3 regions of the Yersinia intermedia genome follow, and region 1 is predicted to be linked to each of the others. Evidence: predicted binding sites of a transcription regulator. Region 1 holds the regulator's gene; each other region holds the start of a gene.

Region 1 (4,275 bases):
AATATGTCAGGCTTCAATCAGCCAGATACGCAAACTGTGGCTGATGATAATGAGCCCTCTTCGCAAAGTCAGCATACTGTGACCGTCGTTTTCAATCCGGTCGGGCAATTGAATTATAAATTGGTGGCTGAGGACGTACAGAACTTCAGCACTCAAGAATTAACTTGGTTTACCAAGCCGGTAATGACTCTATTTGCTGAAAATGCAGTTGCCACTTGGACGGTACGCGCAGACCGCGCCAAACTGACCAATGATAAGATGCTGTATTTGTATGGTCATGTTGAAGTTGATAGCCTGACACCAGATGCACAGTTACAAAAAATTAAAACCGATAACGCCCAGGTTAATTTGATCACTCAGGATGTATCCTCAGACGATGAAGTTACCCTCTTTGGTGTTGGATTTACATCTAACGGCATGAAAATGCGTGGGAACTTGCGGGATAAAACCGCTGAGCTGATTGAAAAGGTTAAAACCTCTTATGAAATCCAAAAATAAACTTCGTCATTTTTTGCTTGCCAGTTCACTTTTGACCGCAAGCCTGCCTGCTCTGGCGTTAACGGGTGATACTGATCAGCCCGTCACGGTTGACTCCGTTAAGCAAGCGTTAGATATGGAAGCAAATACCGTCACATTTACCGACAATGTGGTTATCAAGCAAGGTACCATTGAGATCAAAGCTGATAAAGTCGTGGTTACACGCCCCGGTGGTGATCAAAGCAAAATGGTCATTGAGGGTTATGGTAATCCGGTGACGTTCTATCAGATGCAAGACAGCGGCAAACCCGTTAAAGGCCATGGGCAGAAACTGCGTTATGAAGTCGCAAATGATTTCGTGGTGTTGACTGGCAATGCCTATTTGGAGCAACTTGATAGTAATATCAAGGGTGATCGCATCACTTATCTGGTGAAAAAACAGCAGATGGAAGCCTTCAGTGATAAAGGCAATCGCGTCACCACCGTGTTATTACCGTCCCAATTACAAGACAAAGGGCCAGCAGCTTCAGGCCAAAAGAAGAGTAAGTAATCATTTATGGCAACATTAATCGCAGAAAAGCTAGCTAAGGCGTACAAAGGCCGTAAAGTAGTCGAAGACGTAAGCCTCAATGTGAAGTCCGGTGAGATTGTGGGCCTACTTGGGCCGAACGGCGCAGGAAAAACCACTACTTTTTATATGGTCGTCGGCATTGTCCAGCGTGACGCCGGGCGTATTGTGATTGATGACGAAGATATCAGCCTCTTGCCTCTCCATGAACGCGCCCGTCGCGGTATTGGTTATTTACCGCAAGAAGCCTCTATTTTCCGCCGCCTGAGTGTATTTAACAACTTAATGGCGGTGCTGGAGATCCGTAACGATCTCTCTGCTGAGCAGCGTGAAGAACGGGCTGATGAGCTAATGGAAGAATTCCATATCACTCATTTACGTGACAATCTGGGGCAATCTCTTTCTGGTGGTGAACGCCGCCGTGTTGAGATAGCTCGTGCGCTGGCGGCAAATCCTAAGTTTATTCTGTTGGATGAGCCTTTTGCCGGGGTTGACCCGATCTCCGTTATCGATATCAAGAAGATCATTGAACATCTGCGCGACAGTGGCCTCGGCGTTCTGATTACCGACCATAACGTGCGTGAGACATTAGACGTTTGTGAGCGGGCTTATATCGTAAGCCAAGGCCATTTAATCGCTCACGGTACACCACAGGAAATTTTGGCTGACGAACAAGTTAAACGTGTTTATCTGGGTGAAGAGTTCCGTCTCTGACCTTTGCCCAACACCCCACAGATTTCAAGATGTAGGAAGGCAGCAAACACACCTGCAATTTGAAAGATGACGGGGATTTCGTCATCCATTAAGGAAAATTGATACCGCATTATGAAGCAAGGTTTGCAACTCAAGTTTAGCCAACAACTGGCAATGACACCGCAGCTTCAACAGGCTATTCGCTTGTTGCAGCTTTCTACGCTTGAACTCCAGCAGGAGATTCAGCTAGCGCTGGAAAGTAACCCGCTGCTTGAGCAAACTGATCTTCATGAAGAGATAGAGACAAAAGAGACTGTAGACAGTGAATCGCTTGATACCCGCGAGGCCCTGGAACAAAAAGATATGCCAGAAGAGTTACCCCTTGATGCCACCTGGGATGAGATCTACACCGCAGGCACGCCATCAGGCATGGGCAATGACTACAGCGATGATGAGCTGCCGGTCTATCAGGGGGAAACGACTCAAACATTACAAGATTACCTAATGTGGCAAGTGGATTTGACCCCCTTCTCTGATACCGATGTTGCTATTGCGACCTCTATCGTGGATGCGGTGGATGAAACCGGCTACCTTACTGTGCCACTGGAAGATATTCTGGAAAGCATGGGGGACGAAAACGTTGCACTGGACGAGGTGGAAGCGGTACTTAAGCGGATACAACACTTTGATCCTATTGGTGTCGCAGCGCGTAACCTGCGTGAATGTCTGCTAGTACAGTTGTCACAGTATGACAAAGATACCCCCTATCTTGCCGAAGCACGCCTCGTCGTTAGCGATTATCTGGATTTGCTGGGTAACCATGATTTCCGTACGATGATCCGCTTGAGTCGGCTAAAAGAAGATACACTTAAAGAAGCGATAACCCTGATTCAGTCTCTGGACCCGCGTCCGGGCCAATCCATCAATACCGGGGAGTCAGAATATGTCATTCCCGATGTTTTGGTGCGTAAAGACAAAGATCAATGGACGGTAGAGCTTAATGCCGATAGCATTCCACGCCTAAAAATCAACCAGCAGTATGCGGCGATGGGGAACAACACGCGTAATGACAGTGACGGGCAGTTTATCCGTAGCAATCTGCAAGAAGCGAAATGGTTGATAAAAAGCCTTGAAAGCCGTAATGAAACGTTGCTGAAGGTGGCGCGTTGTATAGTAGAGCAGCAGGTAGCGTTTTTTGAGAATGGGCCTGAATTTATGAAACCCATGGTACTGGCCGATATCGCCCAGGCCGTGGATATGCATGAGTCGACAATCTCTCGCGTGACCACGCAGAAGTTCCTGCACAGTCCACGGGGTATTTTCGAGCTAAAATATTTCTTCTCCAGCCACGTCAATACAGATAGCGGAGGTGAAGCTTCTTCCACCGCAATTCGTGCACTGGTGAAAAAATTGGTTGCGGCAGAAAACCCTGCTAAACCACTGAGTGACAGTAAGCTGACCACACTATTATGTGAACAAGGCATCATGGTGGCGCGGCGTACCGTTGCGAAGTACCGAGAGTCGTTATCCATCCCGCCGTCAAATCAGCGTAAACAGTTGGTTTGACCTGAACTGAGAAGGAAGACACTATGCAGCTCAATATTACCGGACATCATGTCGAAATAACCGAAGCATTACGCGAGTTTGTTACCACTAAATTTGCCAAACTTGAGCAATATTTTGATCGCATTAACCAGGTATATGTGGTTTTAAGTGTTGAAAAAGTAAAACAAATTGCAGAAGCAACGGTACATGTGAATGGAGGCGAGTTGCACGCAAGCTCAGAGCAGGAGGATATGTACGCTGCAATTGATATTTTGGTTGATAAGCTGGCACGCCAGTTGAACAAACACAAAGACAAATTGAAACAACACTAAGAATCCTTGCGGCTGTTATACCCAGAGAGCATGGCGTTGCAGGTAGGCAGCAAGCGGATGACAAACCGGTTAGACACCGATTTGAATAGCATTTATGCCAGCCCGCAGGGTGAGTAAACGTAGCGAACAGCCCGGTAGCTTTATGTACAAAGGGTATATTCACCAATAAAGGTTCTACACTCGCTACATAACAGTTTCCTGCGCCAGGAGTGAATCCTCGCAGGAAACGGTTTAAAAAGCGCTTAAGTGAAAGATGAGATGATCAACGATCCAGCATTGCAATTAAGCTCGGTATTAAATATCGAGTGCACCAAAAGCTCCGTACATTGCTCAAGTAAAAAACGAGCTTTGGAAATTATCAGCGAGTTGGCTGCCAAGCAACTTAACCTGCCTTCACAGGTGGTTTTTGATGCTGTATTGACCCGTGAACGTATGGGCAGCACCGGTATTGGTAGCGGTATCGCGATACCTCATGGCAAGTTGGAAGAAGACACACTGCGCGCAGTGGGGGTATTTATCCGTCTGGAACAACCTATTGCCTTCGATGCCATTGATAACCAACCCGTTGATCTATTATTTGCCTTGTTGGTTCCGGCAGATCAATGTAAAACTCATTTACACACTTTGTCTTTAGTGGCCAAGCGATTAGCTGATAAAACA
Region 2 (4,275 bases), 1.8 Mb from region 1:
GACCATGTGGTCGCAAAAGGTACCTTACCTCTTGGCTTGGTCAGTGGGTTGGCATTGGCTTACCTGCTGTTGCAATTGTTGGCAGCCGCATTGCACTATTTTCAGGCATTGCTTTTTAACCGAGCTGCCGTAGGTGTGGTGCAGCGCCTACGTATTGAAGTGATGGATGCCGCTTTGCGTCAACCTCTCAGTGCGTTTGATACCCAACCGGTCGGGCAATTGATTTCTCGCGTCACAAATGATACCGAAGTCATTAAAGATTTGTATGTAATGGTGGTATCAACCGTGTTGAAAAGCGCGGCATTAATTGGTGCGATGTTGGTGGCGATGTTCAGTCTGGATTGGCGTATGGCGCTGATCTCTATTTGCATCTTCCCAGCAGTACTGGTGGTTATGGCTATTTATCAACGTTACAGCACCCCCGTGGTTCGGCGAGTCCGGGCTTATTTGGCTGATATTAACGACGGTTTTAATGAAGTTATCAGCGGTATGGGCGTCATTCAGCAGTTTCGCCAGCAAGCACGTTTTGGCGAGCGTATGGAGTCTGCCAGCCGTGCGCACTATATGGCGCGTATGCAAACTTTGCGCTTAGAAGGGTTTTTGTTGCGCCCACTGCTGAGCCTATTTTCTGCTTTGGTGCTGTGCGGCTTGTTACTGTTGTTCGGTTTCAGTCCAGAGGGTTCAGTGGGGGTGGGTGTACTGTATGCGTTCATTAATTATCTGGGGCGCTTGAATGAACCCTTGATTGAGCTTACATCACAGCAGTCAATCATGCAGCAAGCGGTGGTGGCCGGAGAACGTATTTTTGATCTGATGGACCGCGCCCAGCAAGGATATGGTACCGATGATCGCCCTCTGACCAGTGGCCGTATCCAGGTGGATAATGTCAGCTTTGCTTATCGTAGCGATAAAATGGTGCTGCAAAATATCTCCCTTGATGTGCCTTCGCATGGGTTTGTTGCTCTGGTCGGCCATACCGGCAGCGGAAAGAGCACGCTGGCTAACCTGCTGATGGGCTACTACCCGGTGCAACATGGTGAGATTCTGTTGGATGGTCGTCCTCTGTCAGCATTATCCCATCAGACCTTGCGCCAAGGGGTGGCCATGGTGCAACAGGACCCAGTCGTTTTGGCTGATTCCTTTTTTGCCAATGTGACTTTAGGCCGCGATATCTCTGAACAGCAAGTGTGGGAAGCGCTGGAAACGGTGCAACTGGCCCCCTTAGTCCATGCACTACCCGATGGACTGCACAGCCTGCTTGGTGAGCAGGGGAATACCTTATCAGTTGGGCAAAAACAGTTGCTAGCGATGGCGCGAGTGTTGGTACAGGCACCGCAAATCCTGATTTTAGATGAAGCGACTGCCAATATTGACTCTGGTACTGAGCAAGCCATTCAGCGGGCATTGCAGTTAATCCGAAAAAATACCACGCTGGTGGTGATTGCTCACCGCCTTTCAACCATTGTTGATGCAGATACCATATTGGTGTTGCACCGTGGTGTGGCAGTGGAGCAGGGTAAGCATCAAGAGTTGCTGGCCGCCCATGGGCGTTATTATCAAATGTATCAGTTGCAATTAGTTAGCGAAGATTTAGCCGCCATTGATCAGGTGGAAACGGCGGTGAGTTAATTAATAAACTGTGGGGCTACACGGCCCCGCATTATTTTCAGTGTTTCCCTAAGCCAAATCGCCAATGAATGGCCCTGTTAATGCCCATTCCGCTGCCATACTGCACCATAATCTGGCAGTGCAATAGGTCGTTGATGCTGCTGTGCACTTCTGTGACGCGCCTCGCACTATTTTGGTGCACAAAAATCATTCAACGCCATGAATCCAGCCGCAACACGGCTGGCTCATGTATCTTAACTGCCCTAGCGTCGCCATTTCCGCATTAAATTATATCTATCATTACTTATGGCATAGCCTTTGCTTTACTTCATTTGTGGCAGACATGAATTCGACTTAATTCGAGAAGGGGCAAATATGAAGCTGGTTACCGTGGTTATCAAACCATTTAAGCTGGAGGATGTGCGTGAAGCCTTGTCCTCTGTGGGTATTCAGGGGCTGACCGTAACCGAAGTGAAAGGATTTGGTCGCCAGAAAGGGCACGCAGAGCTCTATCGGGGAGCTGAATACAGTGTCAATTTTTTACCCAAAGTGAAAATTGACATTGCAATTGCCGATGATCAATTGGATGAAGTGATTGACGTGATCAGTAAGGCGGCCTATACCGGCAAAATTGGTGATGGCAAAATTTTCGTTGCTGAATTGCAACGTGTTATTCGCATCCGTACCGGCGAAACCGACGAAGCAGCACTGTAATTTGCAGGCTCAAATTTAGTGAATAGGGATGGGTTGATGATGAAAAAACTTTTATCCGTGTTGGGCCTGAGTTCGGTAGCGATGCTGCCTTCTTTGGCAATGGCCGCAGCGCCGGCTGTAGCTGACAAAGCTGATAATGCCTTTATGATGATTTGCACCGCTCTGGTGCTGTTTATGACTGTTCCCGGTATTGCCCTGTTCTACGGCGGCCTGCTGCGTTCCAAAAACGTATTATCGATGATGACTCAGGTTATGGTGAGCTTTGCTCTGATCTGTGTGCTGTGGGTACTCTACGGTTATAGCCTGGCTTTTGGCACCGGTAATGCGTTCTTCGGTAGTTTCGATATGGCGATGCTAAAAGGTATTGGTTTGACCAGCCTGAGCGGCACCTTCTATCAATATATCCATGTGGTGTTTCAGGCTTCATTTGCCTGTATCACGGTTGCACTGGTGGTGGGATCATTCGCCGAACGTATTCGTTTCTCTGCGGTATTAATTTTCGCCGTCCTGTGGTTCACCTTCTCATACCTGCCAATGGCACATATGGTGTGGGGTGGTGGCTTCCTGGCAATGGATGGCGCGCTAGACTTCGCCGGTGGTACCGTTGTGCATATCAACGCCGCGATTGCTGGTTTGGTGGGTGCTTACTTACTGGGTAAACGCGCTGGATTTGGTAAAGAAGCGTTCAAGCCTCATAACTTACCTATGGTATTTACCGGTACTGCGATTCTGTATATCGGTTGGTTTGGCTTCAATGCCGGCTCAGCCAGCGCCGCTAACGAAATAGCTGCACTAGCCTTCTTGAACACAGTAGTCGCAACTGCGGGTGCTATCTTGTCTTGGGTATTTGCCGAGTGGGTTTTACGTGGCAAGCCTTCATTGCTGGGTGCGTGTTCTGGTTGTATCGCAGGTTTGGTTGCGATTACGCCAGCGGCAGGTACAGTCGGTGTTGGTGGTGCATTGATTATTGGTCTAATAGGTGGTGTTGCCGGTCTGTGGGGGGTAGTCCTGCTGAAGAAATGGCTGCGGGTGGACGATACCTGTGACGTATTCGGTGTACATGGCGTGTGTGGGATTATCGGTTGTATCCTGACGGGTGTCTTTACCTCTGCGTCACTGGGTGGTACAGGTTACGCTGCTGGCGTCACTATGGGCCATCAGGTGGGGGTTCAGCTGTTCAGTGTAGGTGTGTGTTTAGTCTGGTCTGGGGTTGTTGCCTTCGTTGCCTTTAAAATTGCTGACCTGTTGGTTGGTCTGCGGGTACCCGAAGAGCAAGAACGTGAAGGTCTGGATGTTAATAGCCACGGTGAAAATGCATACAACCAGTAAGCTAGAAATAGCAGTAAAATAATAATGATGATAACAATAGGGGCGATATAACATCGCCCCTGTTCTATTTTGAGAACGGCTATCGATGCATACGAATCACACCTTCCTGCACGGTAGAAGCCACTAATATCCCTTCCCGGTCGTAGATCTGACCACGGACAAAGCCGCGCGCGCCGGAAGCGGAAGTACTTTCTACTGCATACAGCAGCCAATCGTCCAGGCGGAATGGCCGATGGAACCACATAGAATGATCTATCGTGGCAATCTGCACTCCTGGCTCAAGGAAACCAATCCCATGTGGCTGCAAGGCCGTTGGCAGGAAATTAAAATCAGAGGCATAACCCAGTAAATACTGATGAACCTGCAGGTCATCTGGCATTGTGCCGTTGGCGCGGAACCAGACATAGCGATTGGGTTCTTCTACCGAGCCTTGTAATGGGTTGTGGAATTTCACCGGGCGCATTTCAATTGGTTGATGGCCGATAAACTTTTCCCGTACTTTTTCGGGGATCATATGTGCGAATTGGCGAGCAATGTCTGTTTCGGACATTAATCCTTCCGGTGGGGGGGCGTCTGGCATGGTATTTTGGTGCTCAAATCCCTCCTCTGGGCTCTGGAACGACG
Region 3 (4,275 bases), 1.8 Mb from region 1:
TCAAACCCGGCATCCATCAGGCGAGTTTGAATGCGGTCAACCGCACCGCCAGTCCAGCCAAAGCTGCCAAATGCCGCAGCTTTTTTGTTACGGAAACGTAATCCAGCTAGTTCTTCGAGCATCCCCGCGATTTTTGGCATCATGACGTTGTTCATGGTGGAAGAACCTACCAAAACACCTTTAGAACGGAAGACCTGAGTGAGGATTTCATTTTTGTCGTGGCGGGCAATGTTGTAGATCTTCACCGCCACGCCGGGGTCGGTATCGTGAATACCCTGAGCAATAGCATCGGCCATCATTCGGGTATTATTTGACATGGTGTCATAGAAAATGGTTACCCGGTCTTCTTGATAATCTGCCGCCCAGGCCAGATATTGCGTAACAATTTGGGTTGGATTATCGCGCCATACCACGCCATGGGAGGTGGCAATCATTGAAACTGGCAGATTGAAACCAAGAATTTCATTGATTTTGGGTGTTACCAAGCGGCTGAAAGGGGTCAAAATGTTGGCATAATAGCGAGCGCACTGTTCATAAAGTTCGGTCTGATCGACTTCATCATTAAACAGATGCTCATCACAGTAGTGCTGACCGAAAGCATCATTACTGAACAACACGGCATCCCCCGTGATGTAAGTCATCATGCTGTCAGGCCAATGCAGCATCGGTGTTTCAACAAAGATTAATTGCTTACCGTTGCCAATATCCAAGGTATCGCCTGTTTTAACCGTAATGAAATTCCATTCAGGATGATGATGATGTCCGTTGATTGAGTCGATAGCATTGGCGGTGCAATAAATCGGAGTATTGGGGATACGGGCCATTAACTCGGTTAATGCACCGGCATGGTCTTCTTCTGCATGGTTGATAACAATATAGTCGAGCGCATTTAAGTCGATCTCTTGTTCTAAATTGGCAACAAAATCTCGATCAAATTTCTGATCGACAGTATCGATCAAAATGTTCTTTTCTTCGCAGATTAAATAGCTGTTGTAACTGGTCCCTTTCAGGGTTTTGTACTCAGTTCCATGGAAATCGCGCACTTCCCAATCACGTTGCCCAACCCATTTGATATTATTCTTAACTTGAATCGCCATGAACCGTTCCTCAACTAAAATAAATGATTTACCTCATCTTAGAGAGCAAATGGCGTGCCATGATTTATGATATTGATTTTAATCAGATAAAAATTAAGATTAGTCATTATGACATTAATGTGCCATTGTCATAATGACTAACACTATGTCGGAATGACAAAATATGAGTTTATCCATTCAGTCACTGGCCAAAATAGCCATTGAGCTACAGGGCGGCTTATCAGGGCAAGATCGTTTTCAGACGTTAGTCAGTAGCTTGCGGCAATTACTGCAATGCGATGCCTCGGCACTTTTGCGTTATGAATATCAATTGTTCCGGCCATTGGCTATTGACGGTTTATCTCCTGATGTATTGGGGCGGCGTTTTTCGTTGTCATCCCATCCACGATTAGAGGCTATTGCCCGCGCAGGGAATGTGGTCCGTTTCCCGACTGACAGCCATCTCCCTGACCCCTATGACGGTCTGATCCCAGGGCATGATGAGCTTAAAGTCCATGCCTGCATTGGTCTGCCCTTGTTTGCTGATCAGACACTTATTGGTGCATTAACTTTTGACAGTATGAACCCGCTGCAATTTGATGGATTCAGTGATGAAGAGCTTAAACTGATTGGTGTATTAGCGGCCTCGGCATTGAATAATGCACTTTTAGTCGACGTGTTGGAGAAGCAAGCGCTCCCTACGGTTAGTTCATTAAGCATCCAAAAACAAGCCACCTCTAGCTCGGAAGACGAGATGATTGGCCTGTCGCCGTTGATACTGCAACTAAAACATGAGATAGGCGTGGTAGCGGGTTCAGAACTGAATGTGCTAATCACTGGGGAGACGGGGGTCGGTAAAGAGTTGGTTGCTCAGGCAATTCATCATTTATCACCGCGCGCTACTAAGGCATTGATCTATTTAAACTGTGCCGCCTTGCCTGAGAATGTGGCGGAGAGCGAATTATTTGGTCATGTGAAGGGGGCTTTTACTGGTGCAATACATGACCGAACCGGTAAGTTTGAAATTGCCGACAATGGCACGCTATTTCTCGATGAGATTGGCGAGCTTTCTTTGGTACTTCAGGCCAAATTACTCCGTGTTATTCAGTATGGCGACTTGCAACGTGTCGGTGACGACAGTACCAAGCGGGTGAATGTTCGTATTATTGCTGCTACCAATTGTGACCTTAAACAAGCGGTTATAGAAGGGCGCTTTCGCGTTGATCTGTTTCACCGTTTGAGTGTGTTCCCATTACATGTTCCACCGTTACGGGAACGGAAAGGGGATATTGTCCTGTTAGCCGGATTTTTTGTAGAGCGGATAAGAAAGAAACTGGGGCTGCAGCAGTTGGGCATCCCGGCAACCACACTCACCCTGCTAGAGAATTACCGGTGGCCCGGAAATGTGCGTGAATTGGAACATGCTATTTATCGTGCTGCGGTACTGGCGCGCGCCTCACAACCGGCGACAGAATCTCCGCAACTTCATGCTGATTTATTTAATATTACGGTCACTGTCATACCCGGTGTGTCACCGATAGCCGCTAGCGAGGATCAACGCACCACACCTGTAGACCTACAAGCGGCGACCCGTGATTTTCAGCGGCAGGTTATAACGCAGGTTCTTCAGGCGAATGAGATGAATTGGTCAGCATGTGCTCGTGCGCTAAACCTTGACGCAGGTAACCTCCATCGTCTTGCCAAACGGCTCGGCATCAAACGATAGGGGCCGCCGTCTAATGCAGTGAGTTCGGCATTTTAATGGGGCGCACTAGCGATATTCACTTGAGTGAGAAAAGGCGTAAACCGAGTTTATCGCCTTTTCTAGTCGAATTTACTTTATCGCTTATGACCTATAAGTGATCGAAATCTGATGCATCGTGGCGCTCAGGCAACTGCTCATTGGGCTCTCCCCAAGTGCGATTGACAATACGCCCCCGTTGCACGGCTGGCCGCTGCGCAATCTTCTCCGTCCAACGTATCAAGTGGGTATAGGATTTCACATCCAGGAATTCCCCAGCTTCATACTGCAAGCCTAAAACTAAATTGCCATACCAAGGCCAGATGGCGATATCTGCAATCGAATATTCATCACCGGCAATATACTCATGTGTTTTGAGCTGAGTATTGAGCAAATCGAGCTGGCGCTTAGCTTCCATTGTGAAACGGTCAATCGCGTATTCGATTTTTACCGGGGCATAATGATAAAAATGACCAAAACCTCCGCCTAAATAAGGTGCCGCGCCCTGTAACCAAAATAACCAGTTCAGGGCTTCCGTTCTCTGTGCGTGATCTTTTGGCAGGAAATGGCCGAACTTATCCGCCAGATAAAGCAAAATAGCCCCGGACTCAAAAACTCTCACGGGAGTCGGGGTGGAGTGGTCCATCAGCGCGGGGATTTTTGAATTAGGATTCACGGCGACAAAACCACTGGAGAACTGGTCGCCTTCACTTATCCGAATCAAGTGGGCATCGTACTCTGCGCCTTTCTCGCCCAGAGCCAGCAACTCTTCCAGCAGAATAGTGACCTTCTGACCGTTGGGTGTCGCCATGGAGTAAAGCTGTAACGGATGTTTGCCAACCGGCAGGGTCGCTTCATGACGTGCACCTGCTGTTGGGCGGTTGATTTTGGACCATACACCGCCACTTTCATTATTTTCCGTCCAGACCTTTGGAGGCTGGTATTCGTTATCTTTCATCATTGATTACCTTATTTGAGAATGAATACGAACTTAATAATACTCATAGTGATTATGCATCAATAATAAAAGATAACAGGGATAATATTTGTTGTTAAGCGGCAGGCATGGGCCGGTAACCGTAGGCCAAAAGGGCGTAAGGGAATCATTACCGGTAAGAATGAGGTCACTTAAACTTCATACAACACCTTGGATGCTTCTGCAACCTGCCGCTCCAGCAGCTTGAGGGTCTTGGATAATACGTTTTCCTGTTCTTTGAACCAGTGATCTTTATCGGACAGAGAGGTAACAAGTTGCCAGGAGTCTTCATCCTCCAATGCTTCCAGTTCACGCAACATCGCATCAATTTGATCTCTGACCTGCTTAATCTTTCTGCGCAACCGTTCAAGGTCATCAATACAGTCGCTCGCCATCAGTGGTTCGAACCCACGTTTTAAACTCTCGAGCAATGCATTAATCGCGGGGAAATCACCCCGTTGGCGGGCTTGATTGAGCTGAAC

The links. Region 1 encodes sigma-54, which starts transcription at its own class of promoters, with help from an activator protein. Its sites were predicted from a motif close to GTTGGCACANNTTTCGCTNT; they were not measured.
Region 2: a site for sigma-54 is predicted at 1,914-1,933, ahead of glnK (P-II family nitrogen regulator). Genes of this name have one in related genera too.
Region 3: a site for sigma-54 is predicted at 1,140-1,159, ahead of norV (anaerobic nitric oxide reductase flavorubredoxin). Genes of this name have one in related genera too.

Annotation. Positions count from the first base shown of each region.
Region 1 is NZ_LR134116.1:495,102-499,376, reverse strand. It holds gene lptC (LPS export ABC transporter periplasmic protein LptC) at 1-498, shown strand, start outside; gene lptA (lipopolysaccharide ABC transporter substrate-binding protein LptA) at 482-1,027, shown strand; gene lptB (LPS export ABC transporter ATP-binding protein) at 1,034-1,759, shown strand; gene rpoN (RNA polymerase factor sigma-54) at 1,871-3,304, shown strand; gene hpf (ribosome hibernation promoting factor) at 3,328-3,615, shown strand; gene ptsN (PTS IIA-like nitrogen regulatory protein PtsN) at 3,874-4,275, shown strand, end outside.
Region 2 is NZ_LR134116.1:3,448,474-3,452,748, reverse strand. It holds gene EL015_RS15930 (SmdB family multidrug efflux ABC transporter permease/ATP-binding protein) at 1-1,629, shown strand, start outside; gene glnK (P-II family nitrogen regulator) at 1,984-2,322, shown strand; gene amtB (ammonium transporter AmtB) at 2,362-3,651, shown strand; gene tesB (acyl-CoA thioesterase II) at 3,731-4,275, opposite strand, start outside.
Region 3 is NZ_LR134116.1:2,332,205-2,336,479, forward strand. It holds gene norV (anaerobic nitric oxide reductase flavorubredoxin) at 1-1,097, opposite strand, end outside; gene norR (nitric oxide reductase transcriptional regulator NorR) at 1,261-2,802, shown strand; gene yghU (glutathione-dependent disulfide-bond oxidoreductase) at 2,930-3,775, opposite strand; gene EL015_RS10670 (coiled-coil domain-containing protein) at 3,946-4,275, opposite strand, start outside.